One region of the Streptomyces sp. NPDC001933 genome, then DNA from elsewhere that is predicted to be linked to it. Evidence: riboswitches for the same ligand, from Rfam matches in the RefSeq annotation. Region 1 holds a riboswitch; each other region holds the start of a gene.

Region 1 (2,190 bases):
CCAGCCAGGCGCGCCACTCGCACAGCGCCGCCGCGACACGGGCGAGCGTTTCCTCCGGGGTGGTGATCGAGTGGCTCGGACAGCACCAGTTCCCGACGGGTCCCCCGTCGAAGTCTCCTTCGTCGTGCGCCCAGCGCCAGCCCACGGTCCAGCGGCCGTAGTGCTCCGCGAGGGCGGACGCCATGGCATCCGCCCAGAGCCTGCCCTTTCTCCAGCTCCGGTCACTCGTCGCCGGGGCCCCGTCGGGAATGCCGGGGCGGCCGGGTATCCGATCGGCCGGCCCGAGGGACCGCACCACCTGCGGCGCCGACGTGCTGTCGAAGGGGTGACGGGCGGGGTCCACATCGTCCCAGGTCAGAAAGGGGGGTGCCAGCTCGACAATCACCGCGCAAGCCTGCACTTCCATCCGACTGTGTCGCAAGCGGATTACTACCGGGCGGGGTCGGGCGTGGGGGACAACGGCTGTCCGCACCGCAGGTTCCACCGGCCGGAACGCCCGCTGAGCGCGGTGAGCGTCAGCGGGGCGACGTCCAGCCGCCAGAACGCCTCCACCGGCAGAGCGAGTGCCGCCACCATCATCGCCCGCACCACCGCGGGTTCGACGACGCCCAGCACGCGGTGGGCCCCGGCGCCCTCGGCGGACTCCGTCGTCCCCACCGTCTCCAGCCAGTGTTCGGCCCGGCAGCAGAGATCCAGCAGGGACTCGCCGCCGTGGGGAACCGCCGACGGATCGGTCAGCCAGGCCGACACCGCCTCCGGCTCGGCCGTGCTCACCGCTGTCAGCCGCCGACCGCTCCACCGGCCCATGTCCCAGCCACGGACCGCCGGTTCGGGCCCGGCACGGAGCCCCAACGCGTCGGCGGTCCCGGCGCACCGTTCGGACGGCCCACGCAGATACCGCTCGGCGGCGGGCACCGCCGCGGCGACGGCCCGCGCCCGGCGGGCCCCGGCCGCGTCGAGCGGCGCGTCACCGTCGAAACGGGCCTCCCGCAGCGCGGCGTTGAGCGCCGGTGAGATCAGCATCACCTGTACGGTCATGGCCCGGTCAACTCCCTGAACTCTGGCCCCATGGGTGTGCCCACCATGGCATCAGGGCGGTCCGGCCGCCGTCGGCACCATGGCAGGGGGTTGCCCCCAAGGAGTATCGTCACGACGAGCATGACGTAGGTGCGACGGAAGTCCGGTGAGAATCCGGCACGGTCGCGCCACTGTGAACCCGCCTCCGCGCGGGAAGTCAGACCCAGCACCTACGTCTCAGGCACCACGATCGGGACGCGTGTTCCCTCAGGAGGTTCTGCCATGGCACAGACTGCTGCCCCCGCCACCGCCGTACCGGCGATCACCCCCATCTCCCTGAAGGCCATCGCCCCTTGGGCGGTCTTCTTCGGCATTCTCATGCTCGTACTGCTGTACTTCGTTGGCGCCGAACAGGGCGCCACCGCGGTCATCTCCGGCGAAGGTGTCCACGAGTGGGTCCACGACGGCCGCCACCTCCTCGGTTTCCCCTGCCACTGACGTACCGTCCGATCCCGGGGAAACCTCATGAACTCCATATCTGTCAGAGCCCTGCTCGTCCGCGGCATGCTGGCCGGCCTCGCCGCGGGCGCGCTCGCCCTGCTGGTCGCCTACTTCCTCGGTGAGTCGCGTGTGGACGCGGCCATCGCCCTGGAGGAATCGCACAGCCACCACCATGACGGCGGCGAGGAACTGGTCAGCCGCACCATGCAGTCCACCGCCGGCCTCGCCACCGGTGTACTGGTCTTCGGCGTCGCGATCGGCGGCATCGCCGCCCTCGTCTTCTGTTACGCCCTCGGCCGGATCGGCAGATTCGGCCCTCGGGCCACGGCCGCACTGATCGCGGGTGCGGCCCTGCTGACGGTGTACGTCGTCCCGTTCCTGAAGTACCCGGCCAACCCGCCGGCCGTCGGCAACCCCGACACCATCGGCCGGCGTACCGCCCTGTTCTTCCTGTTGGTCGCCCTGAGCGTGCTGCTGGCCGTCGCCGCGGTCATCCTCGGCAAACGGCTGGCTCCCCGCCTGGGCAACTGGAACGCGACGATCACGGCATCCGCCGCGTACGTCCTGGTGATCGGGCTCGCCTACGCGTTCCTGCCCTCGTACAACGAGGTCGGCAAGGACTTCCCGGCCGCCCTGCTGTGGGAGTTCCGCCTGAGCACCCTCGCCGTGCAG
Region 2 (2,190 bases), on a different contig from region 1:
GGCAGCGGTGGAGGCCGCACTGCGCGACGCGGGCTGGGCGGCCGAGGACGTCGAGCACGTCAACGCGCACGGCACGGCCACCCCGGTCAACGACGCCGTCGAGGCCGCCCTCATCGCCCGGGTCTACCCGCACCGGCCACCCGTCACCGCACCCAAGGGCGTACTGGGGCACTGCATGGGGGCGGCCGGAGCGATCGAGGCCGGACTGACCGTCCTCACGCTCCAGCGCGGAGTCGTACCTCCGATCGCCAACCTGGACGCCCCGGCGCCCGAGTTCGACATCGACTGCGTCACCAAGCAACCTCTGCGGCGGCCCATCAGGCGCGCCGTCAGCCATTCCTTCGGATTCGGCGGCCACAACGCCGTCATCGCCCTTCAGCGTCCCTGAGGACCGTTCCGCAGGCAGCAGGCAGGTGGTGCGACGGGAAGACGGCCCGGCGTACCACCGGCCACCACTGCCCGTGAGCCGCACAACCGCCCGTGACCTGCACAGAGGCACGTGATAGCTTGCCGGGGCCAGTCAAACTCCACGTAGGGGTCAGGGAATCCGGTGCGAATCCGGAACTGACGCGCAGCGGTGAGGGGGACGGGCGGGGCCACGGCCACTGGGACCACCCTCGGGTGCCCGGGAAGGCGCCCCGTCCGAAAGAACCCGAGTCCGAAGACCTGCTGGCATCCGCGGTCCGGTGCCGGACCGCGGGACTCCGTACAACGGGCTCCGCGCATGGGCCCAGAGACGCAGAGGGACTCCGTGACGTCCATAGCCAGCTCCGTCCGCACCATCGCCCTGTTCTCGGCGGGACTCGTCCTGCTGACCGCCTGCGGAGGCGGAGCCGGTGAACCCGGCGCGAAACCGGGCCCCGCGGACGGATATCCGGTGACGCTGAAGAACTGCGGACGCACCGTCACCGTCGAGGCCGCGCCGCGCCGCGCCGTACCGGTGGACCAGGGATCGGCCGAGATTCTGCTCTCCCTCGGTCTCGCCGACAGGATGGCCGCCACCGCCACCTGGACCGACCCGGTGATGAAGGGCCTGGAGAAGGCCAACGCCCAGGTACCCAGGATCTCGGACAACCGGCCGTCCTCGGAGAAGGTCCTCGACCGGGAACCCGACTTCGTCAGCGCCTCGTTCGCATCGACCCTCGCCAAGGGCGGCGTCGCCCCCCGCGAACAGTTCGAATCGCTCGGCGTGCCCACCTATGTCTCGCCCGCCGACTGCACCGGCAAGGACAACAGCGGCGGCGGCGACGGAGCCCGTACCGCGCCGCTCACCATGGAGAGCGTCTACGGCGAAGTGCACGACCTGGCCCGGGTGTTCGGCGTACCGGAGCGCGGCGACGCGCTCGTGGCGCGGCTGCGGGACCGGGTGAAGAAGGCGACCGAGGGCATCGACGCCTCCGGCACCACCCTCCTGTACTGGTTCTCCGACTCCAAGGCCCCGTACCTGGCCGGCTGCTGCGGAGCACCCGGCGTCATCACCGAAGCGCTCGGCGCGAAGAACGTCTTCGACGACACCCACGAGGAATGGCCCCAGATCAGCTGGGAGACCGTCGCCGACCGCAACCCCGACGTCCTGGTCATCGGCGACCTGACCCGCAGGGCCCAGACCGCCGAGAGCGCCGCGAAGAAGATCGAGTTCCTGGAGTCCAACCCCGTCACGAAGAACATGGACGCCGTCAGGCACAAGCGGTACGTCCTGCTCAGCGGCCAGTCCATGAACCCGTCCATCCGCACGGTCGAGGGCGTCGAACGCGTCGCCGCCGGGCTGCGCCGGTTCGGGCTCGCGGGGTGACGCCGACCGAACCCGGCACGGCGGTGGCCGCTCCGGCGGCCCCCACCGCGTCGGCGCGCACCACGAGTCGCGTACGGCGGCTGCGCGGCGGGGCCCTGTGGGCCGGCGGCATCGCGTTGCTCGTCGGCTCCGTCGCGGTCGCCGTCACCATCGGACCCGCCCGCATCTCGGTGGCCGACGTCTGGTCCGCGGTCGCCGCCCACCTCGGCTGGGGGCGGTCACAGCTCTCCCCGATCCGGGACGGCATCATCTGGAACCTGCGCATGCCGCGCACCCTGCTGGCCGCGGTGTGCGGCGCCGGGCTCGCGGTGTGCGGCACCGTCATGCAGTCGCTGCTGCGCAACCCGCTCGCCGACCCGTTCGTCCTCGGTGTCTCCTCCGGCGCGTCCACCGGCGCG
Region 3 (2,190 bases), on a different contig from region 1:
GGGGCGGCTCTTCTCGGGGGATCACCTGCTGCCGGGGATCAGTCCGCACATCGGGCTGTACGAGGACCCGGACGACGCCGCGGTCACCGACCCCCTCGGCGACTACCTCGACTCGCTGGAGCGGATCGGCCGGCTCGGGGCCGCCGAGGTGTTGCCCGCCCACCAGTACGCCTTCACCGATGCGGCGGGGCGGGTACGGGAGCTCCTCGGGCATCACGAGGAGCGGCTGACCGGGCTGCTCGGGCTGCTGGCGGAGCCGCTGACGCCGTGGGAGCTGGCCGAGCGGATGGAGTGGAACCGGCCCTGGGAGCAGATCCCGCACGGCTCCCGGAACATCGCCGTCTCGGAGGCGGAGGCGCATCTGCGGCGGCTGGTGAAACTCGGGCGCGCGGAGGCGGTGCCGGGGGCCGATCCGGTGGCGTACATCGCGGTGTGAGGAGTGGCGGGCCGGTGAGGTGCGTTGCTGCGTGAGCGGTGGCGGGCCGGTGAGGTGCGTTGCTGCGTGAGCGGTGGCGGGCCGGTGGCGTGCGTTGCTGCGTGAGCGGTGGCGGGCCGGTGGCGTGCGGCGCGGTGTGACGGTCGCGTGCCTCTCGGTGCGAGCGCGGCCTGCGGTGCGGAGCGGGACGGTGTGATGTACGTCTCGGTGTGATCAGGGGCGCTCCTCCCGGCCCGGACCCCGCCAGGACCCGCCCGGTACAGTGTGTGGGTCGTCATCATGCCCGTTCAGGGGGAAGCCGGTGCGAATCCGGCACTGACCACGCAGCCGTGAACCGTCTTCGCAGGCGGTGAGTCGGAATGCCCTGTCCGCGGTCGTGACCGGCTCGGACCACCGGATCCCCCGGTGGTCGGCACCGTCGAGGTATACGGAGCCGGAGCCTGGTGCCTGAGCGTGCCTGTGCCCGGTTCACCCCGCAGGAGAGGCCCCGCCCGCCATGACCGTACGTCGCAGCGCAGCAACGCTCGCCGCCACCGCCGCCGTGCTCTGCGCGGCCGCTGCGCCGGTCGCGGTGGCAGCGCCGTCCCCGTCGCCCTCACCGTCCGTCGCGCTGCCTTCCGGGCTGTACGGCACGGCGGACCCCACCTACGACGGCGTGTGGCGGCAGTCGATGGCCTTCCTCGCCCAGCGGCTCGAAGGGGTCACCCCGGCCGCGAAGTCGGTGGACTGGCTGATCTCCCAGCAGTGCGCCGACGGTTCCTACGCCGCGTTCCGGCCCGATGCCGCCAAGCCGTGCGACGCGAAGACCGTGCGGGACACCAATGCCACCGCGGCCGCCACCCAGGCCCTGGTCGAGGTGGGCGGGCACCGCGAGACCGTGAACAACTCGGTGCGCTGGCTGAAGTCCGTGCAGAACGAGGACGGCGGCTGGGGCTACACCGCGGGCGCGCCCAGTGACGCCAACTCGACCTCCCTGGTGATCGGCGCCCTCGCCCGCCAGGGGCAGCGGCTCGCGGACATCACGACGCCCGGCGGCAAGACCCCCTACGACCCGCTGCTCGCGCTCGCGATCCCGTGCGGCGGGAAGGACGGCGGTGCCTTCGCGTACCAGGCCGACAAGAAGGGCGGGCTCGCCGCCAACGCGGACGCCACCGCGGCCGCCGTGCTCGGCACGATGGGCAAGGCGATGGCGGTCGGGAACAACGCCGCGGGCAAGGCGCCCAGTTGCCGGCCCGGTTCCGGGCTCACGCCCGAGCAGGCCGCCCAGAACGGCGCGCACTACCTCACCGGTGCCCTCGCCGGCAGCGGCCACCTGAACCAGGCGCCTATGCCCGGCGCCACCGACACCACCCCGCAGCCCGACTTCGGCAACACCGCGGACGCGGTCGTCGCGCTCTCCGCGGCAGGCCACCAGGACAAGGCGGCCGGGGCCATCTCCTGGCTGAAGAAGAACTCCGCGGACTGGGCCGCCCGGAGCGGCCCCGCCGCCTACGCCCAGCTGATCCTCGCCGCCCACGCGACCGGCAACAACGCCCGGGACTTCGGCGGCGTCGACCTGGTCGCCCGGCTGAACGCGGCCGGTCCCGAGCCCGCCGCCGTGGTGACGCCCGACCCGTCCGCCGACACCGGGTACGAGCCCACGGAGAAGGACCAGGTCCACAGCGGCGACGACGTGATCGGGGGCGTGTGGTGGTACATCGGCATCGGCCTCGTCCTCGCCGCGATCGCGTTCTTCCTGATCAGCGGTCGCCGGA
Region 4 (2,190 bases), on a different contig from region 1:
TTCGTCGCCTGGGGTCTGACCCTGCCGGCCGCCGGTCTGGTCGGCGCGGGCGCGGAGCTCCTCACCAAGCAGGGCACCTGGGGTGTCGTGGTCGTCGCGGCGCTGCTGGTCGCGGGCTCCGGTGCCATCTGGCTGGTGTCGCGCCGCAAGCCGGTCGGCCACGGCGACGTCGCCCCGTCGGACGGCGTCGCCGAGCCCGCGGGCGTCGTCACCCAGGCCATCGCCGCCGTCAGCCCGCCGCCCACCGCGGCCGCGGCCCAGACGCCGGACCTGAACCTCATGACCACCATTCCGGCCCCGGCCGGAACCACCCAGGACCCGGCGCGACCCGCCACCGTCTGAGCCGGCCGTCTAAGGAATCAGCATGAACATCGACTGGGCAGCCCTCGGCTCCGTATTCGGCGTCTCCCTCGTTGTCACCGTCGCGCTGGTGGGCCTCTTCACCCTGGGCATCGTCGGCCTCTCCAAGCAGCCGGAACCGGCGGCGCAGGGCGGCTCCGGCGGCTCGCTGCTGCTGGCCCGCGCCGGCGCGTACGTCTGCTTCGGGCTGTGCGCGGCGGCCGTCGCGTACGGGATCTATCTGATCGTCGCCTGAGCCGCTCCCGCGCACGCTCTCCCGTCGGGCCGGACACCACGTGTGTCCGGCCCGATGTGCGTCTCAGCACACTGCGCCGTCGCAGGTCAACGGCAGGTTGACGGGCGTTCGCAGAGCGTGGTGGACTGCCGGAGCCAATTACGGCGACAGCAGAGGAAGCCGGTGCGAATCCGGCGCGGTCCCGCCACTGTCACCGGGGAGCGGTCCCCCACACCGGAAGTCACGGCTCGCGCGAGCGGGCTGGAAGGCCGGGGGAACCGCGGATCCGGGAGCCAGGAGACTCTCGTCGCCGGTCACGTCGAACCAGGGCGCGGACCCTGAGTGAGGACATATCGCCATGCCCGGCTGCCGTGCGTCCGCTGTCCCGGTGCTCTCCACGAGAGCCTTTTGTACAAAGGTCCGCCGAGGCGCGACGGCCGGCTGAGCCGTGCGAGCCGACCGCATCTTCGCGTACGGCGCCACGGCCGGCCTGATCGGCGACCTGCTGCTCGGTGACCCCCGCAGGGGACACCCGGTCGCCGCCTTCGGGCGGGCCTCGGCGGGCGTCGAGCGCCGTCTGTGGCGCGATCACCGCGGCTGGGGCGCGCTGCACACCCTCGTCTGCGCCGGAGGCGCCGCGGGCGGTGCCGCGCTGCTCACCCGTGCCGTGCGCCGCGGCCCCGCCGCCTCCGTGGCACTGACCGCCGCCGCCACCTGGTCCGTCGTCGGCGGTACGTCCCTGGGCCGCGAGGCGCGGGCCATCGGCTCCGCCCTGGCCGCCGGTGACATCGAGCTGGCCCGGGAGCGGCTGCCGCATCTGTGCGGGCGCGACCCGCACTCCCTGGACGGACCGCAGATCGCCCGTGCCGTGGTGGAGTCCGTGGCGGAGAACACCTCGGACGCCGTGGTCGGCGCCCTGGTGTGGGGTGCGCTGGCCGGGGTCCCCGGGCTGGCCGGTTTCCGGGCCGTGAACACCCTCGACGCCATGGTCGGGCACCGCTCGCCCCGGCATCTGCGCTACGGCTGGGCCTCGGCCCGCCTCGACGACCTCGCGGGCTGGCCGGGCGCCCGGCTCACGGCCCTGCTCGCCGTGGCCGCCGGGGGGCGCCCGCGTGGCGCGGTCCGCGCCTGGCGGGCCGATGCCGCGAAGCACCCGAGCCCCAACGCGGGCCCGGTGGAGGCCTCGTTCGCGGGTGCGCTCGGCGTACGGCTCGGCGGAACCCTCGCGTACGGCGGCCGGGTCGAGCACCGCCCCGTGCTCAACGGGGAGACGGGCCGGGCGGTGGAGACCGCGGACATCGAGCGTGCGGTGCGGCTCTCGCGCCGGGTGAGTGCGCTGGCGCTCGGCGTGTGCGTGGCGGGACGGCTCGGCACGGCCCTCGCCGCACGGCGGATCGCGGGGCGCCGGAGCACCGCGACCAACCTTGCGGGACCTCGCATCACAGGACGGAGCAACGCATGAGCGGCGGGCTGCTGGTCGCCGGAACCACCTCCGACGCGGGCAAGAGCGTCGTCACGGCAGGGATCTGCCGCTGGCTCGTGCGCCGGGGCGTGAAGGTGGCGCCCTTCAAGGCGCAGAACATGTCGCTCAACTCGTTCGTCACCCGGGAGGGCGC

Evidence for each region. A riboswitch is a leader RNA that binds a small molecule or an ion and turns the genes downstream of it on or off. The one in region 1 is predicted to bind cobalamin.
Region 2: linked by a shared signal. The riboswitch ahead of ACFYY7_RS28970 (ABC transporter substrate-binding protein) and the one ahead of ACFYY7_RS11640 (CbtB-domain containing protein) in region 1 are both predicted to bind cobalamin.
Region 3: linked by a shared signal. The riboswitch ahead of ACFYY7_RS02300 (prenyltransferase/squalene oxidase repeat-containing protein) and the one ahead of ACFYY7_RS11640 (CbtB-domain containing protein) in region 1 are both predicted to bind cobalamin.
Region 4: linked by a shared signal. The riboswitch ahead of ACFYY7_RS04895 (cobalamin biosynthesis protein) and the one ahead of ACFYY7_RS11640 (CbtB-domain containing protein) in region 1 are both predicted to bind cobalamin.

The regions. Positions count from the first base shown of each region.
Region 1 is NZ_JBIASS010000004.1:128,455-130,644, forward strand. It holds gene ACFYY7_RS11630 (Fic family protein) at 1-385, opposite strand, end outside; gene ACFYY7_RS11635 (histidine phosphatase family protein) at 430-1,038, opposite strand; adenosylcobalamin (AdoCbl) riboswitch at 1,148-1,296, shown strand; gene ACFYY7_RS11640 (CbtB-domain containing protein) at 1,300-1,515, shown strand; gene ACFYY7_RS11645 (CbtA family protein) at 1,543-2,190, shown strand, end outside.
Region 2 is NZ_JBIASS010000013.1:176,290-178,479, forward strand. It holds gene ACFYY7_RS28965 (beta-ketoacyl-[acyl-carrier-protein] synthase family protein) at 1-388, shown strand, start outside; cobalamin riboswitch at 501-689, shown strand; gene ACFYY7_RS28970 (ABC transporter substrate-binding protein) at 725-1,792, shown strand; gene ACFYY7_RS28975 (FecCD family ABC transporter permease) at 1,789-2,190, shown strand, end outside.
Region 3 is NZ_JBIASS010000001.1:525,529-527,718, reverse strand. It holds gene ACFYY7_RS02305 (MBL fold metallo-hydrolase) at 1-436, shown strand, start outside; cobalamin riboswitch at 688-823, shown strand; gene ACFYY7_RS02300 (prenyltransferase/squalene oxidase repeat-containing protein) at 933-2,190, shown strand, end outside.
Region 4 is NZ_JBIASS010000001.1:1,094,735-1,096,924, reverse strand. It holds gene ACFYY7_RS04905 (anion permease) at 1-342, shown strand, start outside; gene ACFYY7_RS04900 (hypothetical protein) at 365-595, shown strand; cobalamin riboswitch at 747-878, shown strand; gene ACFYY7_RS04895 (cobalamin biosynthesis protein) at 1,023-2,036, shown strand; gene ACFYY7_RS04890 (cobyric acid synthase) at 2,033-2,190, shown strand, end outside.